DNA from 4 places in the Paenibacillus jepli genome. Region 3 is predicted to be linked to each of the others. Evidence: riboswitches for the same ligand, from Rfam matches in the RefSeq annotation. Region 3 holds a riboswitch; each other region holds the start of a gene.
What was found. A riboswitch is a leader RNA that binds a small molecule or an ion and turns the genes downstream of it on or off. The one in region 3 is predicted to bind cyclic di-AMP.
Positions count from the first base shown of each region.

Region 1 (5,193 bases), 1.3 Mb from region 3:
CCGCCGTCGGCTCGTACTGTCGGATCGCCTCATGAAAACCGCTTAGCGCAATACTGTATTCGTCATCATGTGCGGGATCGATATACCTTTTGCAGAACCGACTGGTCGCTTTGATGATAAAGGGCTCATAGGCAGCGATAAAAGGACTGAGAAGCTCCTCCTCCCCGCAGGCAATGCGCGCGACGATGGTTTCCGGCGATTCTCGGCCCTGATGGCCTGAACCGTCCCCCTTCCGGGACTTCCCTAGCCACCTTTTGAACAATACAAGTACCAACCGCTCCACCTCACATTGATAGCTTTCGACTTGTTGTAATTTGTTGAGGGGGTGTACACAAAAAGAAACGCCTCCGGGCACGCGGAGGCGAGATTCGGAATTAACAATAACCCTCAGACGTTCGTCTATGCTGCAATTTGTTGCGTCGTTTATTCAGCACGCCCAGACGCCTCTTGAGTTGAGCTTCCCACTCATGATCCTGCAGCTGCTTGGCGAAGCTAAGCAGGTCCAGCGCCATATCGATCTGACTGTGCACCACTTCCATAGGGTCCTCATGCTCATGATTGACACAGTTTTCGGCGAGTGCTGCGCTCTCTTGCTCCACATAATCGTGGAAGTCGACCTCGGAAGCACCGTCTCCATGAGCGTATTCAGCCAGTATTTCATATTCGCTTTCGATCAGGTAGTGGATCTCTACCCGATGACAGACCGGACAAAACATAATCGGTACATTGTGGATGTGTGTCCGGTAATGCTTCAACGTTCCTTTTGTCCCTAACATGCTGGCGCCACAACAAAAGCTCATTTCGACCCCTCCTTTGGCTCGCCTGCCCGGAACTTTGCTTCCGAAGCAAATCGTTTAGCCTCGTCGTTTTGTCACATTTTACCCGTCTTATTCTCCGACTAATCACGGATTCGATGTCCGGATTGATAGTTCTGCCTGATATAGTATATTCTCCTCTCGCCTGACAATCCCTGCTTATCGGCTTGTCCAATATCTAACTGTCGATATGTTTGTAGGGTCAAACAAAAACAAGCCCGCAATGGGCTTGTTTGTTCGAGCTTGTGGCTCTATGTAATATCGCGTTAGATAAACGTTTTGGCAGATGCGACGCGACGTGCGGTTACATAACGCTTGTCATAGTAAGAGCTGGACAGTTTGCTGACGATAACGCCTTTGCTGCTGGACGAATGTGCAAACTCGCCATTGCCGAGATAAATGCCTGCGTGAGAAATGCCTTTACCGCTTGTGTTGAAGAACACCAAGTCGCCAGGCTGCAGATCTGAACGATTCACTTTAGTGCCCTTTTGCGCTTGTGCGCTGGATGTTCTTGGGAGACTGACATTGTACTGGTTGAAGATATGAAGAACAAAACCCGAGCAATCAAAACCTTTTGTTGTGGTGCCGCCATATTTGTAAGGCGTGCCTACAACCTTGTTGACCTTTGCGCGTAGATCCTTTTCGCTTGCGACTACGGAACCTGCAAATGAGGCAAACATTACTGCTGCGAGCATTAGTGCGATAAATCGTTTCAAGACTTTTTCTCCCTTCGTGCCTACGAGGTTAGCTGAGGGTTCGGTTGAGAGTTTCCCTATAATTCCTTGCTTACGGAATTAATTCACCCGGGGTTGGATCCCCCGTTTCTCAGGCAAAACTGAGAATTCGGCATCGGTAGTATTAATTTTCCTATGCTACAGGGATTCGCCCTTTAAAGCCAAAATCCTACCTCTTTAAACATTAGAAAAACTTCATAAAGCGAAGAATGGCGAAAAAGCCTGTAAGCACAAGGCTTCAGGCTGCTGTTAATTTTAATTATGAGAGAACATTAAGGAATGTACTGTTGTACAATTTTAATGATTTTTCCATCAATTACAGTTAAATGGTAGGGGAAATCTCTCATATCCCATTCCTCTTGGTCTTGGATAATCTCGATAAATTTGTCGATACCGATCGACTCATTCCACATGATCTCAGCTTCTTCAATAACACCGGTACGATTGTAGATCTGCATAAGCACTTCCGCGTCAGCCGCAACCTCCAACTCGACCAGTCCGTCATCATCGTTAATTATATAATAGCCGTCAGGCGCTTCTGTCATCTCCGGATCCTGCTCATACAAACGGAATTGCTCATCAGCTTCAGCACCTTCGAACCATTGTATGTAGTCCGCAACAATCGTAATCTTGCCATCTTGCTTTGTAATCGACTCAATGTAGGCGGTATGCGTATCGGGAGAAGCGGGCACAGGCTGATACGCACCGTCCTTGGCGCTCGCCGCGCCAAACTGGATCAGAACAATCATAACGACAAGTGCGCTCAACAGAGGTTTTTTCATTGCATTCTCTCCCTTTTATAGCATATTCCCGTCCACCTTACATTTTCCTTACCCTGTCCGGAGGAAGCTGAACCAGCTCTTTGTTAGATTTTTGTTTTCTATACTAATAAGACGGATGAGAAGGGCGAATGGTTGCATCATAAATTGATTTCGATAAAAAAAATTAAAAAAATGAGAAAAATAATGTCTTGCCCCGTCTCCGCGTCCCACTTTTGGCGATACCGCAATCAACTGCCGGCCGCGACAGGCCCTCGGGATCGGAAGCTTGCCAGTTGTATACGTTGCTGTCAAAGACAAAAAAAGCCCCACAAATGCGGGGCGTCAACCATGCCGAAAATAAACTTTATAACGAGGTTGCTTGCTAGCGGTATTACGCTTTGAGCGCGGCTACGATCAGGTCGCCCATCTTGGTCGTGCCGATCGCCTGGCTCTTGTCGACAGCAATGTCGCCCGTGCGGTGGCCGTTGTTCAGCACTTCTGCAACAGCGTCCTCGATCGCCTGCGCGGCGGCATCGTAGCCGAAGGTCAGACGGTACATCAGCGCCACCGACAGGATCGTCGCGATCGGGTTGGAGATGCCTTGACCGGCGATGTCCGGCGCCGAGCCGTGCACCGGCTCGTACAGGCCGAAGCTGCCTTCGCCCAGGGAAGCAGAGGAGAGCATGCCGATCGAACCGGTCAGCATCGCTGCTTCGTCGCTCAGGATATCGCCAAACATGTTCTCTGTGACGATGACATCGAAGCTTGCCGGACGACGCAGCAGCTGCATCGCGCAGTTGTCGACGAGTACATGCTCCAGCTCTACGTCCGGGTATTCCGGCGCGATCCGGTTGACGACTTCGCGCCACAGACGCGATGTCTCGAGTACGTTAGCCTTGTCTACCGATGCCAGACGCTTGCTGCGCTTCTGGGCGATCTCGAACGCCTGGCGGACAATCCGCTCCACTTCGGTCACGTTGTAGACGCAAGTATCGACCGCTTCCTGGCCATGCTCGCCCTCGCGGCGGAATTTCTCGCCGAAATAGATGCCGCCTGTGAGCTCACGGACGACGATCAGGTCTGTACCTTCGAGCACTTCCGGCTTCAGCGTGGACGCTTCCTTCAAGCAGTCGAAGACGGTCGCCGGACGGATATTGGAGAACAGGCCAAGCTCCTTGCGGATGCCCAGCAGCCCAGTCTCGGGACGCAGCTCCTTGCTGTTGTTGTCCCATTTCGGACCGCCTACGGCGCCCAGCAGGACAGCGTCTGCGCGTTTGCAGATGTCCAGCGTCTCTTGCGGCAGCGGCGTGCCCTTCTCATCGATGGCGATGCCCCCGAACAGCCCGTGCTCAAATTCGAAGCTGAGTCCGAACAGCTCCTCGGTTTTCTTCATCACCTTGATCGCTTCCGCGACAACCTCAGGTCCGATACCGTCCCCGGCAATGACCGCGATTTTTTTCGTTTCTGCCATGTGGCTACACTCCTTTTGTTATTCCCCTAGATTAGGCTCATTTTGTCGCGCCGCCCGCCGGACTTGCGCTTGTCGATCAGACGGTTGAGCGCGTCGACATAGGCGCGGGCGCTCGCTTCCAGGATATCGGTGCTGAGACCGCGACCCTGTGCGGATACCTCATCCTGCTGCAGCACGACATGGACCTCGCCGAGCGCGTCCTTGCCCTGGGTAACCGACTTGATCGAATAGTCTTCCAGCTCGACGACTTCTGCAGTGGCTTTGTCAATGGCGTTATAGATCGCATCCACCGAGCCGTTGCCTTCCGCCGTCACTGCCTGCTCGCCGCCAGCGGTTGAACGGATCCGTACCATGGCACTCGGCGTGGACTGGTTGCTGTAGCTGACTTCCACCGCTTCCAGGGTGAATACCTCCGGCGTCTCGACCAGCTTTTCCTCCAGCATGGCCCGGATATCTTCGTCGCTGACATTTTTCTTCTTGTCCGCCAGCTCCTTGAACTTGGCGAATGCCGCATTGACCGCCTCATCCGACAGCTCGTACCCCATATCCAGCAGCTTCTCGCGGAAGGCATGACGGCCGGAGTGCTTGCCCAGGACAAGCTTCGACTCCTTCAGGCCGATGGTTTCCGGGGAGATGATCTCGTACGTGGTCTTCTCCTTGAGCATCCCGTCCTGATGGATACCCGACTCGTGGGCAAACGCATTGGCGCCGACGATCGCTTTGTTGCCAGGCACGACCATGCCTGTCAGCTTGCTCACCAGACGGCTCGTTTTGGCGATCTCCGTCAGTTGGATTGTTGTCTCGGCTTGATAATACTCGGAACGCGTAGCCAGCGTGAGGATCACTTCCTCCAGAGCTGTATTTCCCGCGCGCTCGCCGATGCCGTTGATTGTCCCTTCGATCTGGTCCGCGCCGTTTTTGATGGCTGCCAGCGCATTGGCCGTCGCCATCCCGAGATCGTCATGGCAGTGGGCGCTGAGCTGGATCGATTCGATATTCGGCACTTGCTCCTTGAGCGTCTTGAAGATATTGCCGAACTCGGACGGCGTCATATAGCCTACTGTATCCGGGATATTGACGACGGTCGCGCCCGCCCGAATCGCCATCTCCGTTACTTCACACAGAAAGTCAAGCTCGGTGCGTCCCGCATCCTCCGGCGAGAACTCGATCTTGTTGAAATATTGCTTGGCATAACGAATCGCACGTTCAGCCGCTTCCAGCACCTGATGTTTCTCCATGCGTAGCTTGTGCTTGCGGTGGATCGGCGAAGTCGCGAGGAACAGATGAATGCAAGGATCCTGAGCATCCTTAAGTGCCTCCCGGACAGCATCGATATCCTGCTCCCGCGAACGCGCCAGACCGATAATCGAGGCATTCTTGACTGCTTTGGCCACCGCTGCCACACCCGCCAG
Region 1 covers NZ_JBDFMD010000001.1:1,243,823-1,249,015, forward strand. Annotated here, with positions in the region: gene sigI (RNA polymerase sigma factor SigI) at 1-274, opposite strand, end outside; gene ABC336_RS05745 (hypothetical protein) at 375-800, opposite strand; gene ABC336_RS05750 (C40 family peptidase) at 1,082-1,531, opposite strand; cyclic di-AMP (ydaO/yuaA leader) riboswitch at 1,535-1,674, opposite strand; gene ABC336_RS05755 (hypothetical protein) at 1,822-2,331, opposite strand; gene leuB (3-isopropylmalate dehydrogenase) at 2,702-3,781, opposite strand; gene ABC336_RS05765 (2-isopropylmalate synthase) at 3,808-5,193, opposite strand, start outside.
Region 1: it holds a riboswitch for cyclic di-AMP, as region 3 does, so the genes downstream of both, ABC336_RS05750 (C40 family peptidase) here and ABC336_RS11115 (adenine nucleotide alpha hydrolase family protein) in region 3, are expected to answer to the same signal.

Region 2 (5,193 bases), 820 kb from region 3:
AAGTGCCGACATTCTGTGTCGAAATATTGAACAATAATCGACAAAAATATCGAAGAGGTGATCGTCATGTCACGGATACTGGCTGAAGAAAAAGTATTTAAAGACCCGGTGCATAAATATATTTATGTGCAGGACAAGCTCATATGGGATCTTATTAATACCAAGGAATTCCAACGCCTTCGCCGTATCAGACAACTTGGTACTTCATACCTTACCTTCCATGGCGCCGAGCACAGCCGATTCTCACATTCCTTAGGCGTGTATGAGATTACTCGTAAAATCATCTCGCAGTTTGAGCGCAGCCACTATCCCGATTGGCCTCAGGAAGAAAAGCTTGTCTCCCTTTGTGCAGCTCTGCTTCACGATCTGGGGCACGGGCCGTTCTCCCACTCGATCGAGCAGGTATTTGATACAGATCACGAAGCATGGACATGCCGTTTTTTGCTCGAAGATACAGAGGTTAACCGCGTACTTCGCACGATTTCGCACGATTTTCCCGAACAAGTCGCCTCCGTCATCTGCAAAACATACGCCAAGCCGATTGTCGTCAGCCTTGTCTCCAGTCAGATGGATGCCGACAGGATGGACTATCTGCTGAGGGATGCCTACTTCACCGGTGTCAATTATGGCACATTCGATCTGGACCGGATTTTGCGCGTACTGCGGCCCTACAAGGGACGTATCGTAATCAAGGAGAGCGGCATGCATGCGGTGGAAGATTACTTAATGTCCCGATACCAGATGTACTGGCAGGTTTACTTCCATCCGGTTACACGCAGTTCAGAGATTATCCTTAGACAGATTTTTCGAAGAGCAAAGGAACTTTATGTGGGTAGGTACCCATTCCGAACAATGATGAGGCCATTCGAAAGCCTCCTGCAAGGCACCCTGGAGATCGAGGATTATTTTCGATTGGACGAAGCCATGGTACAGACGATCTTTATGGAGTGGGTCTCGGAGGAGGATGCGATCTTGTCCGATCTGTGCCATCGGTTCCTGCACCGTCGCTTATACAAGTATATAACCGTGACCGAGCCCGATGAAGCTCGCTGGTCGATGATCCGCAGGGAACTGGAGAGGGCGGGACTGCATCCGGACTACCATCTGGAGATTGATTTTCCGTATGATCTTTCTTATGATGTATACCGTCCAGGTACAGGTGATGGTGAAGAAAAACCGCCGATCCTGATGCTGAGTGGGGACGACCAATTAGCTGAAATATCGGGAAAATCCGACATCGTCACCTCGATTACCGGACTGCATCACGGCAAGTATCATCTCTATTTTCCGGAAGAGCTGCTGCGTGAAAAAGCGCACCTCTTGTCAGATGAAACGAGAGTCTTATTCGGCCTAGATTAAAAAACTGTAATAATAGAAGAAAGGGGTCGAAATTCGTCATGATTATCGACACACACACGCATCTGGATGCAAAAGCTTTCGAGGCTGACCGTGAAGAAACGATAAGTCGAGCAAGGGAGGCGGGGATCGACCGGATGATCAATATCGGTTTCAACCGTGAGACGATTCCCACCACTCTGAAGCTTGCCGAAACCTATGATTTTATCTATGCTGCAGTGGGCTGGCATCCGGTCGACAGCATCCACATGAAGCCGGAGGATCTCGATTGGATTGCTTCGCTTATGCGTCATGAGAAGGTGGTGGCGATCGGCGAGATCGGACTGGATTATCACTGGGACACCTCTCCCAAAGATGTCCAAAAAAGGGTGTTCCGGGAGCAGCTGCAATTGGCCAGGAAGGTCGGCAAACCAGTGGTTATCCATAATCGTGACGCACACGAGGATATCGTCAATATTCTTAGAGAAGAGAATGCGAAGGAAATCGGCGGGGTTATGCATTGCTTTTCCGGAAGCTGGGAAACGGCTCGCCAATGTCTGGATATGAACTTCTATATTTCACTCGGCGGTCCCGTTACTTTTAAGAATGCCAGGGTTCCTAAAGAGGTGTTGAAGAACGTTCCGCTGGACCGGCTTTTGATCGAGACAGATTGCCCTTATCTGGCTCCTCATCCATTTCGAGGAAAGCGGAATGAACCCTCCTATGTGCGACTGGTAGCTGAGGCTGCAGCGGAAATGAAAGGAAAAACATTGGAAGAAATTTCAAAAATTACGACCGAGAACGCTGAGAATTGTTTTCGATTAGGCTGAAAAAGGCCAAAATCGCTAGGATTTCGAACGAATCGTATGAAAAAAGTCTCTTTCAACCGAAAAATCCCGGGATAAGACGGTGATTTTCCTAAAAATTCGTTAAAATCGTCTTTTAAGCGATCTTTACAATGAGGGTACAAAGAAGGTATGATTCTTCTCAGAGCTTGAGTAATGTATCCAATTTCCAGTTTCGCTTAATCTTCGATTTGAAGAACGGGGGAACCAAAATCGTCAGTCTGCTATCCCACTTGCGACTGCCCGGTTTTCTTCCTTGGGGTGAATTCGTGAAGGGCTGAATCGTCGAAACCGGCACCTTCCGATAGGGCGACTCTCATGTCCGAACCCGTCAGCTAACCTCGTCAGCGTCCAAAGAGAGATCAAACTCGTGTAAACCCCATTCTGTATGAATCTCTATTCATCCGGAAGCCACGAAACAGATCCTCTGTCGAAAGGCTTCCTTTTCGCATCTTGGAAGATTAGAGTCGTCTAAGATTTGAATATTGCGTAAAGCCTCGACATAGGGTGTTTTATGGAGGTGGGGTATACGAGGACACTGGAAGTGCGTGCTTGCACGCTATTCTAAGATAGTCACGCCAAGTATCATGCGTAAGTTCACAGGCGGCGGCTATGAAGGAGGACCGAGGAAGTGGGCATGTTCCAAATCAAGGATACCCATGGTAAACGATCATCCAGCATGTCTTTCGCATTGCGATGGAAGCATGAAAACCTGCGTTTGATTCTTCTGAGTGCGATCATTTCAATCGCTATGACTTTCATGTTGTTGGTGTTGCTGTACGGTACGGCAGAGAAGAGCGTATCGGTAGTGGTCAATGGACAGGAGCAGATCGTATCGACCAAGCAGTGGTCATTGGACCGTCTGCTGGCGGAGCAGTCGATCGAGATCGGACCGCACGACGTTTTGTCGTTGCCGACGAATGCCTCGATCAAGGATGGAGACCAGGTCGTGATCGACCATGCGAGAGCGGTCACCGTTCAAGCGGACGGGAAGTCCAATACGTATTTCACCACGGAGAAAACCGTCAAAGACGCGATGGAAGCTTTTAATATTCCCATCCGCGAACAAGATAGAGTACATCCCGCACTGTCTACGCCGATCGATTCGGACGTGACGGTATCGGTCGTACGGGTCGACACGGAAGTGGAGACTACCCAGCATAAAATGCCGTTTAAGGTCGTCCAGAAAGAAGATCCTGAGCTGGCAGAAGGCAAACAGAAGGTCATCCAGGCCGGACAGGACGGACTGCTCGTCAAGCAGTTTGAGAAAGTGTATGAAGACGGTCAACTGGTGTCTGAGAAGATGATCCTGAAATCGATGGAGACGTCTGCTGTCGAGCAGGTCGTCGCCGTAGGAACCAAAAAGCCGGAACCGAAGGTGAGCGTCCTCTCGTCGCCTGCCTCGGAATCGGCACAATCGGTCAGCACGAAGGACTATTCGTTCCAGGCCCAAAAGACGTTGAAGAATGTCACATTGACTGCTTATACCGCTCATGTGGCATCGACTGGAAAAAGTAAGGGTCACCCGCAATACGGCATCACCGCTTCGGGCTCGAAGGTCCAGGAAGGGCGCACCATCGCTGTGGATCCCAAAGTCATCCCGATCGGCTGGTGGGTATATATCGAGGGCATCGGCTTAAGACGCGCGGAAGATACCGGCGGCGCGATCAAGGGCAACAAGATCGATGTTTATTACGAGAGCGAATCCTATGCCAAGAAGTTTGGCCGCAAGAAGGGGTATACCGTTCACGTGATCGGTCCCAACAAGCCCAAGGCTAGCTAGCACCGTGCATTTGCTTTAATCATATCGCTTTTTACATGCAAATATGCCATCATAAGAAGAGGTGACCCCTCTTCTTTTTGCATGTTTGTCCAAAGGAAGGGGCAGTCTATAACCTCTTCTTCAGAAGGACATGGTCTAATCCAAAATCAGATGCAGATGGAGATAAAATATGATAAGGGAAATTATCGTCGTCGAAGGCAAGGACGACACTGTAGCCATCAAGCGGGCGGTAGAGGCCGAGACGATCGAGACCGGCGGTTCGGCGATCGGCGAGGCCGTGTTGAAGCGGGTGGCACTCGCGATGGAGCGTCGGGGCGTCATTATCTTTACGGATCCGGATCATGCCGGGGAGCGCATCCGCAAAATCGTAGCTGCACGCGTGCCCGGATGCAAGCATGCTTTCCTCCCCCAGGAGGATGCGCTGTACAAAGGGGATATCGGCGTGGAGAACGCCAAACCGGAGGCCATCCGGCGAGCTCTCAGCCAGGTGCGCACCGAGGTGACGGACGGAGTGCCCGAGATTACTTGGGATGATCTGATCGCTGCCGGACTTATCGTACATCCCGAGGCGGCTTCCCGCAGACTGATCATGGGCAATCTGCTCGGTATCGGATATGCCAACGGCAAGCAGTTCTTCAAGCGTTGCAGCACGTTTATGATCTCCAAAGCGGAGTTTATCCAAGCGTATGCGCAGCTAGAGAGCATGCAGCCGAGTCAAAGAGAGGACTGATCGGATGGACAAGCAGCAGGAGATCCTGACAGGGATCGGTACACCCAGAAGAACGCAGGAGATTATTAAGCGGTACGGGTTTTCATTCAAAAAAAGTCTCGGTCAGAATTTCCTGATCGATCCCAATATTTTGCGAAAGATCGTCGAGAGCGCCGGGCTGGACGAGACGAAAGGCGCACTGGAGATCGGACCCGGCATCGGTGCGTTGACCCAGGAACTGGCGGCAGTTGCAGGGAAGGTGACGGCAGTCGAGATCGACAGGCGGCTGATCCCGATTCTGCGGGATATCCTGGCTGATACCCCCCAAGTAGAGGTGATCCAGGGCGATGTCCTGGAGCTGGATCTGCGCAAGCTCTTAGAGCAGCAGTTTGAGGGCTGCGGGGGCGTCAGCGTCGTTGCCAACCTGCCTTACTACGTAACCACCCCCATCCTGATGAAGCTGCTCGAGGAGCGCCTGCCCCTGGAGAACATCGTCGTCATGATCCAGAAAGAAGTGGCAG
Region 2 covers NZ_JBDFMD010000001.1:3,355,841-3,361,033, reverse strand. Annotated here, with positions in the region: gene ABC336_RS14795 (HD domain-containing protein) at 67-1,359, shown strand; gene ABC336_RS14790 (TatD family hydrolase) at 1,398-2,165, shown strand; cyclic di-AMP (ydaO/yuaA leader) riboswitch at 2,347-2,546, shown strand; gene ABC336_RS14785 (resuscitation-promoting factor) at 2,812-3,963, shown strand; gene rnmV (ribonuclease M5) at 4,133-4,693, shown strand; gene rsmA (16S rRNA (adenine(1518)-N(6)/adenine(1519)-N(6))-dimethyltransferase RsmA) at 4,698-5,193, shown strand, end outside.
Region 2: it holds a riboswitch for cyclic di-AMP, as region 3 does, so the genes downstream of both, ABC336_RS14785 (resuscitation-promoting factor) here and ABC336_RS11115 (adenine nucleotide alpha hydrolase family protein) in region 3, are expected to answer to the same signal.

Region 3 (5,193 bases):
GAATTGTACAATGTAGAAAAACACAACTTTCAACAAGATTAATTGTATGTCTATACACTTGTTTGGGGGGCGGAAGCTGTGGATTATGACGATGGATTGACTTCCAATGTAAAGGATGCCGCAGAAACGGAGATGGAGAACTTAACTGCCTGTATCCACGCGGCAACTTCTTCCCTGGAGCTGGGTGAAGTGCTCCGCCGCATCACTTCTTACGCACTCGCCGTGCTGCCATTGGCCGATTGCGGCTTGTTTCAATTGTATGATGATCAGTTGGACTGCCTTTGCAGCAAAGGCAGCGTAGGCATGACGGCTTCAATCGCGCAATTCGCTCCCAAAGAAGGGGAAGGGATAACCGGTAAAGTCTATCAGGACGGACAGCCGCGAATCTTTCATTCGCACGCTGACATCTATTCCTCGATGACCAATATGACTCCGGAGAATTACGCCCATCTCCACGCCGCTCTGGACAGCCGCTTGGTCAAAGCCATGATCAGCGTCCCCGTCTCCGTGGAAGGGACTCGCCTCGGGGTGATGACGGTGTACCAGTTGCACAAAGAAGGAACCGTAACGAGCCGTCACATGAAGCTGCTGCAGACCTTCGCCGCCCAGGCCGGCGTTGCGATCCGCAACGCCAGGCTGCATGAGGAAGTCAAGCTGCGCCTCCAGGAGGTGACCGCGCTAAGCGAGCAGTTGAAAGCGCAAAATACGTACCTGGCCAAGCGCAATGAGATCCACGAGAGGCTGACGCGTCTGTCGCTGCAGGATAGAGGCCTCGCGCCGATCCTGAACGAACTGCAACAGCTGGTCGAGCCGCGTCTGTCGTTTGTCGATATGCTTGAGCTGAAGCACTACCCCGACACGCACGCTCCCCTTCTTATCGGCGTAGAGGAGATTACCTGGCTCTTTGGCCGGCGTACGACGCCCCTCGAAGCGAAGGTGTGGGACAACGCTCAAGGCGAAAAGTCGTTATACCTGCATCCAATCCTCGGCCACGGGACACTGCTGGGCTGTCTTGTTCTTCAGACCGCGACTGCGCCCGAGCGTCTTGAACGCATTGCGCTGGAGCAGTCGGATGCCGTATTGGCACTGGAATTGGTGAAGCGGATGAGCGTGGCGGAGATCTTCTACAAGAAAACCTACGATTATTTCAATCAATTGCTGTATCAGAAAGAAAGCGCGCCCTTGCTGGCCCAAGGCAGAGCATTGGGACTGCATTGGGAAAAGCCGCTGAGGGTAATTGCCGTAGAAGTATCTGCTTACGGCGATTTGCAGTCATTGAACGTCGCCATCCATCGCATCGCATCCCGGATAAGACGCTCGCCGCTCGGGCAAAGCGGCCTGCTGTTCGGCTTTCATGACAAGATCATCCTGACGGCAAATCTCGAAGACGAGTCCCAAGGCGATGCTTGCGAGCGCACATTAGCATCTTTGATCGCCCCGTACGAGGGGTTCAATGGCATCCGCTTGAAGGCGGGTCTGGGGACTGCCGGAACCGGCGCGGCGCATGTGGCGAGGAGCCATGAAGAGGCACTCCAAGCGTTAGCCTATATGGAGAAGAGCGGCCACAGCAAGGTCATGCGGTATGAGCGGATCGGAGTCAACCGCCTATTCCTCAATCGACACCCCGAAGAGGTGGCGCGATTCACGGAACAGCTGCTTATGCCCCTTCGCACCCACCGCCATAGCGAGGAGCTGCTGCGGACACTGCGCATCTATGTGATGACGAACCAATCGGCCCAACAGAGCGCAGTTGAACTCCATGTGCATATTAACACCCTCTATCAGCGCATCGGCAGAATCGAAGAAATGCTGGGGTTGGATTTCAATCGTTTCGAGGATTATTTGCAAGTGCAATTGGCGGTTCATTTAACAGAAGCCTTTGGCAGGGGCTTCGATTTTAATCGGGAACTTGACGATTACAAGGAACATAATTAGGGAATGGTATAGATAAGAGCTTGACGAAGATTTTGGCCCGTCAGCATACGGCTTGAACCGATTAATGCGCTTACATCGGCCGGAATGAACGAATTTTGACTTAAAATCACCGAAAATGGGTTTTACAACGCACGAAAACAGGAGTAAGATGCCAAGAGTAAGATTAATTCCATTCCCAATTGCATAGAAAAGACGCTGAATCCCTGCATGCAGGGAACGGGGGAACCATCGATAGCCGCCAAAGCGGTTGTCAGGGGTGAATCCTTTCCAGGACGGGTACTCTCAAACCCGAATCCGACAGCTAACCTCGTAAGCGTATTGAGAGAGAGCAACTCCCACTCGTATTTAAACGAGCCCTGGGAGCAGACTTCTCTGCTCCCAGGGTTCTTTATGATGAAACCAGGAGCGCAGGTAATTATAGATTCGTCATCCCATGTCAGACATTACACAAAGGAGCTAGAAGACAATGACTAACGAAGAAAAACTGATGGTATGCATCTCTTGCGGACCTAACGGAGAACGGCTGATCGACCGCGGAAGCCAGCTGGCAGAGGTGCTCGAATCGCCGCTTTATGTGCTGGCCGTCACGCCGGCGGGCAAATCCCAGGTCGACCTGCAGCCCCGGATCGCCTCCTGGCAAGCCAAATGCTCGGAGCAGGGCGCAACGCTGATCGTCAAACAGCCGGAACATCTGAAAATCACCGAACTGATCGCCAAGACGGCCAAAGAGCACGGCATCACCCAGCTGATCCTGGGACAGTGCGGCCAAACGCGCTGGCAGGAGATTACGCAAGGCTCCATCGTCAATGAGCTGCTCAAGAAGATCGAGGATATCGATCTGCATGTCGTCTCCGTCGAGCGCAATGACGTATTGACGCCTGCCAGTGTAGGCGTATAAACGTTATCCCGCAGCAAGAGACGGGCACTGCCGCATGGCACCCCTGTACAGCACCCGTCTCTTCTCCCAACTCGCCTCCTATTTATTCCGCAGCGAGAAGCTGCTCCTGTATTGCCCCGGCGTCATTCCTTCCTGCTTCCGGAAGGAGCGGATGAAATTATGCGAGTTGTTGTATCTGAGCCGGTCGGCAATCTCCTTCACTGTCATCTCCGTCTCCGTCAGCCATTGCTTGGCCATCTGCAGCCGATAGAGCGCCAGATACTCGCTGAAGGTGGAGCCGGTCTCCTTCTTGAAGACGCTGCTCAGATAGCTGGCATTGTAGTGCAGCCTGGCGGCGCAATCCTCCAATGTAAATTCCGCATCATAATGATGCTTGATCAGATCAATAATCTTCTCGGACAGCTTGCGGTCCTGGGAATCGCTTCGCTCGGCGAAGATCTTGACCAGCGGCGTGATCATCCCCTCCCGGAACCAGTCCTCGATCTCCTCGCTGACATGAAGCGACAGCACCTCTTCATATACCGACGCCTTGTGCACGCCTGTCTGACTGAAGCTGACGCCTGCCTCCTGTCCCACGATGAGCAGACGGTTGAGCAGCCGGACCAATGAGATCTGGTATTCCTCCGGATGCCGGATGCCCTGCTTCGCCTCTTCCATCCAGATGCCCAATTGCTGCAAGGCCTCCGCCTCATTGGCGGTTCGAATCGCATCCATCAGCTCATGCTCCGTGCGGTCGGGATATTCGTAGACCAGCGACGGCTTGCCCGAGTTCACGCTGCTGTACGGGATGATGACGCCTTTGCCAAGGCGGATCCGGTGCTTCAGCGCCTCCAGCGCTTCGCTGTACGCTCGCGACGCCAGACGGATATCCTGGAATGGCAGACCCATGCCGATGCTGACGGACAGCTGCAGATACTGCGCCACCAGCTCCTTCACCCGACCAGCCAGCCCATCCGCCGCTTCCTCCGCCTGCGGCAGGTCCGCCGCTTCAAAACCGACCAGCAGCACGAGCGACCGGTCGATAATGACGGCGGGCAGCCTGTTCTCCTTGGAGATGACCTCTTCGGCGATATTCATAATAGCAAACAGCAGCAGCTCGATATCCTTGGCGGCGTACCGTGTATTGTCCAGTGTATCCACCTGGATCGCCAGCACCGTCATCGTACTCCAGCGGCCGGCCTGCTCCGCGAATCCGAAGTAATCCAGCTTCTCCTCGATCTCCTGAGGCCGCAGCGTACTGCTGAGCCAGCGGTAAAGGAACAGCGAGCTGATCTGCTGGGCATGATTGCGCACTTCATGCTCGAGCCGGGAGTTGGAGCGGAAGAGCTGCTTTATGTGCTCCTCGATGACTTGCACCTCGCTCTTGGGCTCGCCGCCCCGGTCAAAGGGAAGCCCGCCGATCGTCTGGACGAGCCGGTTCAGCGGCGAATACAGATTGCGTGTCACCAGCCAGACGAAGAACATCGAGGCTCCGATCAGCCCGATGCAGATGATCAAGGTCAGCCAACCGATCTGCCGCGACTCCTTCGTCAGCTCTTCGATAGAGACGAGTGACAGGTAGACCCAATCGTTAAAGGATGACTTGTAGTACGTCAGCGTATACAGATCCTTATTATGCTCGACCTGCAGCTGACCGTCGGCCTCCTCAAAGCTGATATCCGAGGCGAGCACCGGGTGATCAGCCAGCCGGGTGCCGATCAGCGAGGTGTCCCGGTGAACCATGATCTGCTGCTCCTGGTTCAAGATGATGACCTCTCCCGGCTGCTCGCTGTCCGTGATCATGGCCGCGATACTGCAGGCAGGGATATTGGCCATCGCGAGGCCGTATTTGTCCGTCGGCACGTTGGGAAGCTTGATCATGAAGCTGATCAGATGCGGGCAGCCGTGACTGGATATCGCCTCCGAGAAATCTCCCTTCTGCAGCAGCGTCCAGGATGCCGGATACTCCATGTCCAGAAATGAGAGGAAGGTGTCCCGGTCCGGATATTCGCTGAGCCGTTTAATACCCGAGTTGCGGACCAGCCAATCCTGCCTTTCATTGAATACGATGACCTCCTCCACTTTCGTATCAAAGGACTGCAGATGGACGATTTCGCTGCGGAGATTATTATAAAGCTGAAAATTAACCGCTTCCAACTTATTGTACAGCGCATCTTCCATGACCTGCGTGTCCGCCAGCTTGATCATCGTATGCTCAATGGTCTGCAGGACGAGCTCGATATTGGAATTGACCTGTCTCAGGAACTGCACCTCGCCCTGGCTGACGCGGGTTTGCACCTGATTGGAGGATTGCACGTACGAAAAAGCTCCGATGAACACAACTGGAATAACACTGAGCACGCAGCCAAATAAAATCATTT
Region 3 covers NZ_JBDFMD010000001.1:2,532,708-2,537,900, forward strand. Annotated here, with positions in the region: gene ABC336_RS11110 (helix-turn-helix domain-containing protein) at 79-1,935, shown strand; cyclic di-AMP (ydaO/yuaA leader) riboswitch at 2,119-2,267, shown strand; gene ABC336_RS11115 (adenine nucleotide alpha hydrolase family protein) at 2,402-2,833, shown strand; gene ABC336_RS11120 (helix-turn-helix domain-containing protein) at 2,912-5,193, opposite strand, start outside.

Region 4 (5,193 bases), 420 kb from region 3:
TCCATCGCAGCCATCGCGACGCATTGCTGGGACAGTACGTCGATCGGGTCGCGGGGGATCGTGATCGCTTCGATATCCCGCTCGCGGATCATCCGCGAGAGGACGGCGACCTCCGGCAGGCCGCCCGGGTGGCGGGCCAGCAGATAGCCGCGGCTCGGCGCACCTACCTGATGGCCGGCTCTGCCGATCCGCTGGATGCCGGCAGCGGCGCTGAGCGGCGAATCGATCTGGATAACGAGATCGATATGTCCGACGTCGATGCCGAGCTCCAGCGAAGAGGTTGCGATCAGCGCACGGAGCTCGCCGTTCTTGAGCTGCTGCTCGACCTCCAGCCGGCGTTCGCGGGCGAGGCTGCCGTGGTGGGACTTGGCCATCTCATAGCCGACATAGTCATTGAGGCGCAGGGTCAAGCGCTCGCACAGCCTGCGGCTCACCGTGAAGATGAGCACCGAGCGGCAGCCCTCCATCAGCTGGAGGATCCGGTCCATCAGGGGGAACCACACGGACTCGCGGGTCGTCATCGGCAGCCCTTGATCGGGCATCGTCACCTGGACATCGAGCCGCTTCTCCATCGGACTCTCGATGATCGTCACAGGGCGGGGGCGGTACCCGAGCGGGTGCCGGAATGTCTCACTCTCGTCCGAGCTGCTATCCATCAAGGCTGCTCCTCCTGCTGCTTCCCCGTCCGGCTCCCAGCCGCCGAGGAACTGCGCGACCCGCCAGAGCGGACGCTGGGTAGCCGAGACGCCGATCCGCTGGATCGGACGGCCGCAGGCATGGACGAGCCGCTCCAGCGTCAGCGAGAGATGGGAGCCCCGTTTGTCGGAGGCCAGATCGTGGATCTCATCGACGATCACCTGCTCCACAGGTGCCAGCATCTGCCGGCCTTTCTCCGATGTGAGCAGGATGTAGAGCGACTCTGGGGTCGTCACCAGCACGTCTGGTGGCTGCCGCAGCATGGCGGCGCGCTGGCTGCTCTTGGTGTCGCCTGTCCTCACCGCGCTGCGCAGGCCGGGCCACGAGCCGCCGCTGGCGACAGCGGCGGCATCGATCTCTGTCACGAACGATTCGATATGATGATGAATATCGTTGTTGAGCGCCTTGAGCGGCGTGATGTAGACGACACGGACACCTCGCGGGGCGCCACCCCCGGCCAGCTTGGCCCGGACGATCCGGTCGAGACAGGGCAGCAGGGCAGCGAGCGTCTTGCCGGAGCCGGTGGGGGCGGCGATCAGCGTATCCGCTCCGGAGCGGATCGCCCGCCAGGCGTCGACTTGCACGGCTGTCGGCTGCCCGAAGGCAGCGGCGAACCAGTCTGCTAGCACAGGATGGAAGAGCAGGTGCGCTTCATGTGATGAAGATGCCATGGCGAGGCCTCCTTTGTTGATAGCTATATACTCATTGTAGCCGCCAGGCGGGGTTCGTCAAACCCGGATCAGGAGCGAAGGATCTCCTTGTAGACTTCGATGGCGCGGGCCCGGGAGGTCTTCAGATCGACGATCGCATCCGGCTGCGGACGGTGGATTGCCTTGTCATCAAGATCGGCGAGATGAGGCAGCCAGCGGCGGATGTAGGCGCCGTCCGGATCATGCTTGAGCGACTGGCTGGCAGGATTCATGATGCGGAAGTAAGGCGCCGCATCGTAGCCGAGCGAAGAGCTCCAGAGCCAGCCGCCGCGGTTCTGACAGTTGTCGTAATCCGTGAGCTGGCGGCGGAAATACTGCTCTCCGAGCGTGAACGGACAGAGGAGGTTTTTGGTCAGAAACATGGCGTTGATCATCCGCAACCGGTTGTGCATCTCGCCCGTCTCGTTCAGTTCTGTCATCGAAGCGTCGATAATCGGGATGCCGGTACGCGCTTCCTCCCATGCCTGATAATGATGATCGGATAGGGCAGAGAGGTCGTAGCGGGATTCGTAGCGGAAGAAATCTTCGTTAAAAATAGCCTGGTAGAGATAGAAGTCGCGCCATGCCAGCTGCCGCACCCATGTCTCGCCTTCGTCCTTGTCCGATGCCGCCGCATACGCGGCACGGGCGGACAGGGCGCCGCTGTTCAGATACCGGGCGATCCCGCTGGTGCTGTCCTCTCTGGCGTATCGGTCGCGCCGCGAGGCATAGCTGCCGAGACCTTCGCCCTCTGCGAATTCCGCCAGCTGCGACCAGGCATCTTCGGCTTCATCCCGCTGTTCCTGCAGCTGTTGCCGCAGCTCAGAGGGCAGAGAGAAGGAATCCCACCCATCGCCTGTCAGCTCATCCACCGTGTCAAGGTCCGTCAGCTCGGCCGAAGCCTGTGGGCTGGCATACTGCTGCATATACGAGCGCCATTTATTATAGAAAGGGGTGAAGACCTTGTAAGGCTCGCTTCGCCCCGTATAGCTATGAAAGTCTTCGGGATCGGCCAGCGGCAGGTCGTCGATCAGCACCCAGGGTACGCTGCGGCGGTCCGCGATCTCCTGGATCCGCTCATCACGCGAGTTTGCATAGGGCGTGTAGTCGTTGTGGGCGACGATGCCCTTGATGGGATGCGCCTCCAGGAGGGCGTCTATGACCTCCCAGGGAGCCCCGTACAGCAGATGGAGCGTGCGGCCCGCTGTGCGATACTGCGCCTCCAGCCGGGCCGCCTCGCGGAGGAATCGCCGCCCGCTGTGGGCATCCATCCGGCCGTCCCCGAGCAGTCGGGGGTCGAAGATCAGCAGATGGATGCCGGGCATGTCCCGTTTCTTCAGGGCGTCGAACGCCCGCATATCCCGGATACGCAGATCTTTGCGGTGGATAAACAAGTACAATGATGAAACCTCCTCGAGCGGGGGTCGTATAAACCGACATAAGTTGTTCGGCAGAACAGCTTCCCAAATGATAGATACAAGTATAAGCCAATACACCAGCCGGCGGATTCGTAAACACCGGGAAGGTGACCCTGCGGCGCTCATCTGCGTACAAAAAAGCAGCCGTCTGCGGAAGCAAACAGCTGCTGGGAGATGGGTGCGGGTCTAGGGCCGAGCCTGGCCTGTGATCCGCAGTGCAAGTCGGATTGATGAGATCACACCCCGACTTGGCATGGTTAATCGTTTGTACTGGACTAGAGCCCAGCTACGCGGCGCGCGCCCATGTAGCGCGTATCCCAGTAGGCTTCGCTCAGCTTGCTGATGATGACGCCTTTGCTCGAGGAGGCGTGAGCGAACTTGTCGTCGTCTACGACGATGCCGACATGGGATACGCCCTTGCCGCTGGTGTTGAAGTAGACGATATCTCCAGGCTGGAGCTCGTCGCGCTCGACACCTTCGCCATGCTGCGCCTGACCGCCCGAGGTGCGGGGCAGGCTGATATCGAATTGCTTGAACACGTACGCGGTAAAGCCGGAGCAGTCGAAGCCGCTCGTGGTGTTGCCAGCGTACTTGTACGGCGTGCCGATCAACCCGGCGATCACATCCTCCATCTTGGCGAAGGAAGACGCGGATACGGCTCCTGCTGTCAAACTCATGATCAAGACAAGAGCCGCCAATGAGGTCAACACTTTTCTCAAGCAAAAAGCTCCTTCCGTGCCTACGAGGTTAGCTGAGGGTTCGGTTGAAGGCTCCCTATGGTTCCTCCGGTCAGCCTGCGTAGCAGGCGGCCGGGGATCAATTCACCCGGAATGGGTCCCCCGTTTCCTGATGTCAGGAACTCGGCTTTCTATGTAATACATCGACATTCATTTCGAGGCTTTTTTTAGTTTTCCTGCTTTTGTCACATAATGTTCACAATTGAAAGCGATTTCCTAAGCCTTAATTGGCAGTTTTTGTGTGATCGTGGCATGCAAAATTAAAAAGACATAGCAAAAAATCGCCTTCTGCCGGAGCAGAGAGGCGATGGGTACGATCAGCTCTGCTTGGACTGCCAGAGCTTGTATTGCGATGCGAGTGTCCAGACCCTGATCATGGAGCGGATCAGATAGTAGGTCTGGTGGAAGATCAAGGCAAGCAGGCCGGCCCATATAAGCGAGACTGAAGAGGCCGCCAGTCCGATCCCCGCCCCGATCCCCCACATGATCACCGTGATCATAGCGAGCGGCAGGAAGGCGCGGACGGAATGCAAGGTGCTGCCCAGTACTCCTGACCCGGAGGCGACCCCAAACTGCATCGAGAGAAAGAGCAGATGCAGCAGCAAGCCCCAGAGCAGCCAGCCGGCTGCGTAAGGCGCTGCGGCCGTAGCGGCTTCCGTCAGCGAACTGCTGGAGAGCAGCAGCTGCAATCCGGCAGGCAGCAGCCACCAGGCAGGAGCAAGGGTGAGTATGGACTTGATCCAGTAGAGCAGTGTAATCTTCTTCCAGCAGGTCCGGATGCCTTGGAAGAACCGGGTGCCGCTCTCCTCGGTGGCGTGGGTCAAGGAGTAGAGCAAGCCGCTCTGAATCAGCGGCGTAAGCAGCATGCGGAGCAGGATCAGGATGCCGAAGGTGAGGAGATAGGGCTGGATCAGATCGGTCTTGAGCAGCTGGAACTGCGCTTCCATCAAGAAAACTTTTACTGCCTGCTCGGATGGGAGCGTATCGGGATAACGCTTGAGCAGCGGGATGAAGGTGGCTTCGACATAACGATAGAGTCCGAAGCCCCACAGCAGCTGGTACAGGAACAGGAAGATAACGATATAAAAATGCTTGACGGCCAGACGCCAGCCTTGTCGGATATGTTCTTTCATGTTCTGCCTCCTCACCAGCCCAAGGAGCCGAACAGCCCCTCGATGAATTTGACGATGCCGAGATTCCAACGGGTGCCGCTGCGACCCGGCAGCTCGGCTTTCATATAATTGTTGATCCGGTTGTTGTCGAGAACGATCGTATAGCCGGGATCAACGGCGGCCCATTCCAGCGGAGCGCTATGGGTGATTTTATATTGTATATGCGTCTCCTGCGCGTCCCATATCTTCTCGACCGTTTTTCCGTCCCGGAATTGGAGCAGGATCGGCACTTTATCATAGTCGCCGCCCCGCTTGCGGATGAGCACGACCGATTCATACACCTTCTGTTTATCCTCCTTAACGGCGCGTACAGTGATCGATTCAACCGCAAAATCGGCCATTTGCTTGCCATAGATGTATTGGTCAAAATAGGACTTCCAGCTCTGCCTGGTGACTTGCTCGACAACGCGCTGGAAATCGCCGGTGGAAGGGTGCTTGAAGCGGTACCTTTGGAAGTAAGTCCGCAAAATTTTGCGCATCG
Region 4 covers NZ_JBDFMD010000001.1:2,950,446-2,955,638, reverse strand. Annotated here, with positions in the region: gene ABC336_RS13115 (DEAD/DEAH box helicase) at 1-1,367, opposite strand, end outside; gene ABC336_RS13110 (cryptochrome/photolyase family protein) at 1,436-2,785, opposite strand; gene ABC336_RS13105 (C40 family peptidase) at 3,079-3,513, opposite strand; cyclic di-AMP (ydaO/yuaA leader) riboswitch at 3,526-3,679, opposite strand; gene ABC336_RS13100 (hypothetical protein) at 3,858-4,673, opposite strand; gene ABC336_RS13095 (M1 family metallopeptidase) at 4,685-5,193, opposite strand, start outside.
Region 4: it holds a riboswitch for cyclic di-AMP, as region 3 does, so the genes downstream of both, ABC336_RS13105 (C40 family peptidase) here and ABC336_RS11115 (adenine nucleotide alpha hydrolase family protein) in region 3, are expected to answer to the same signal.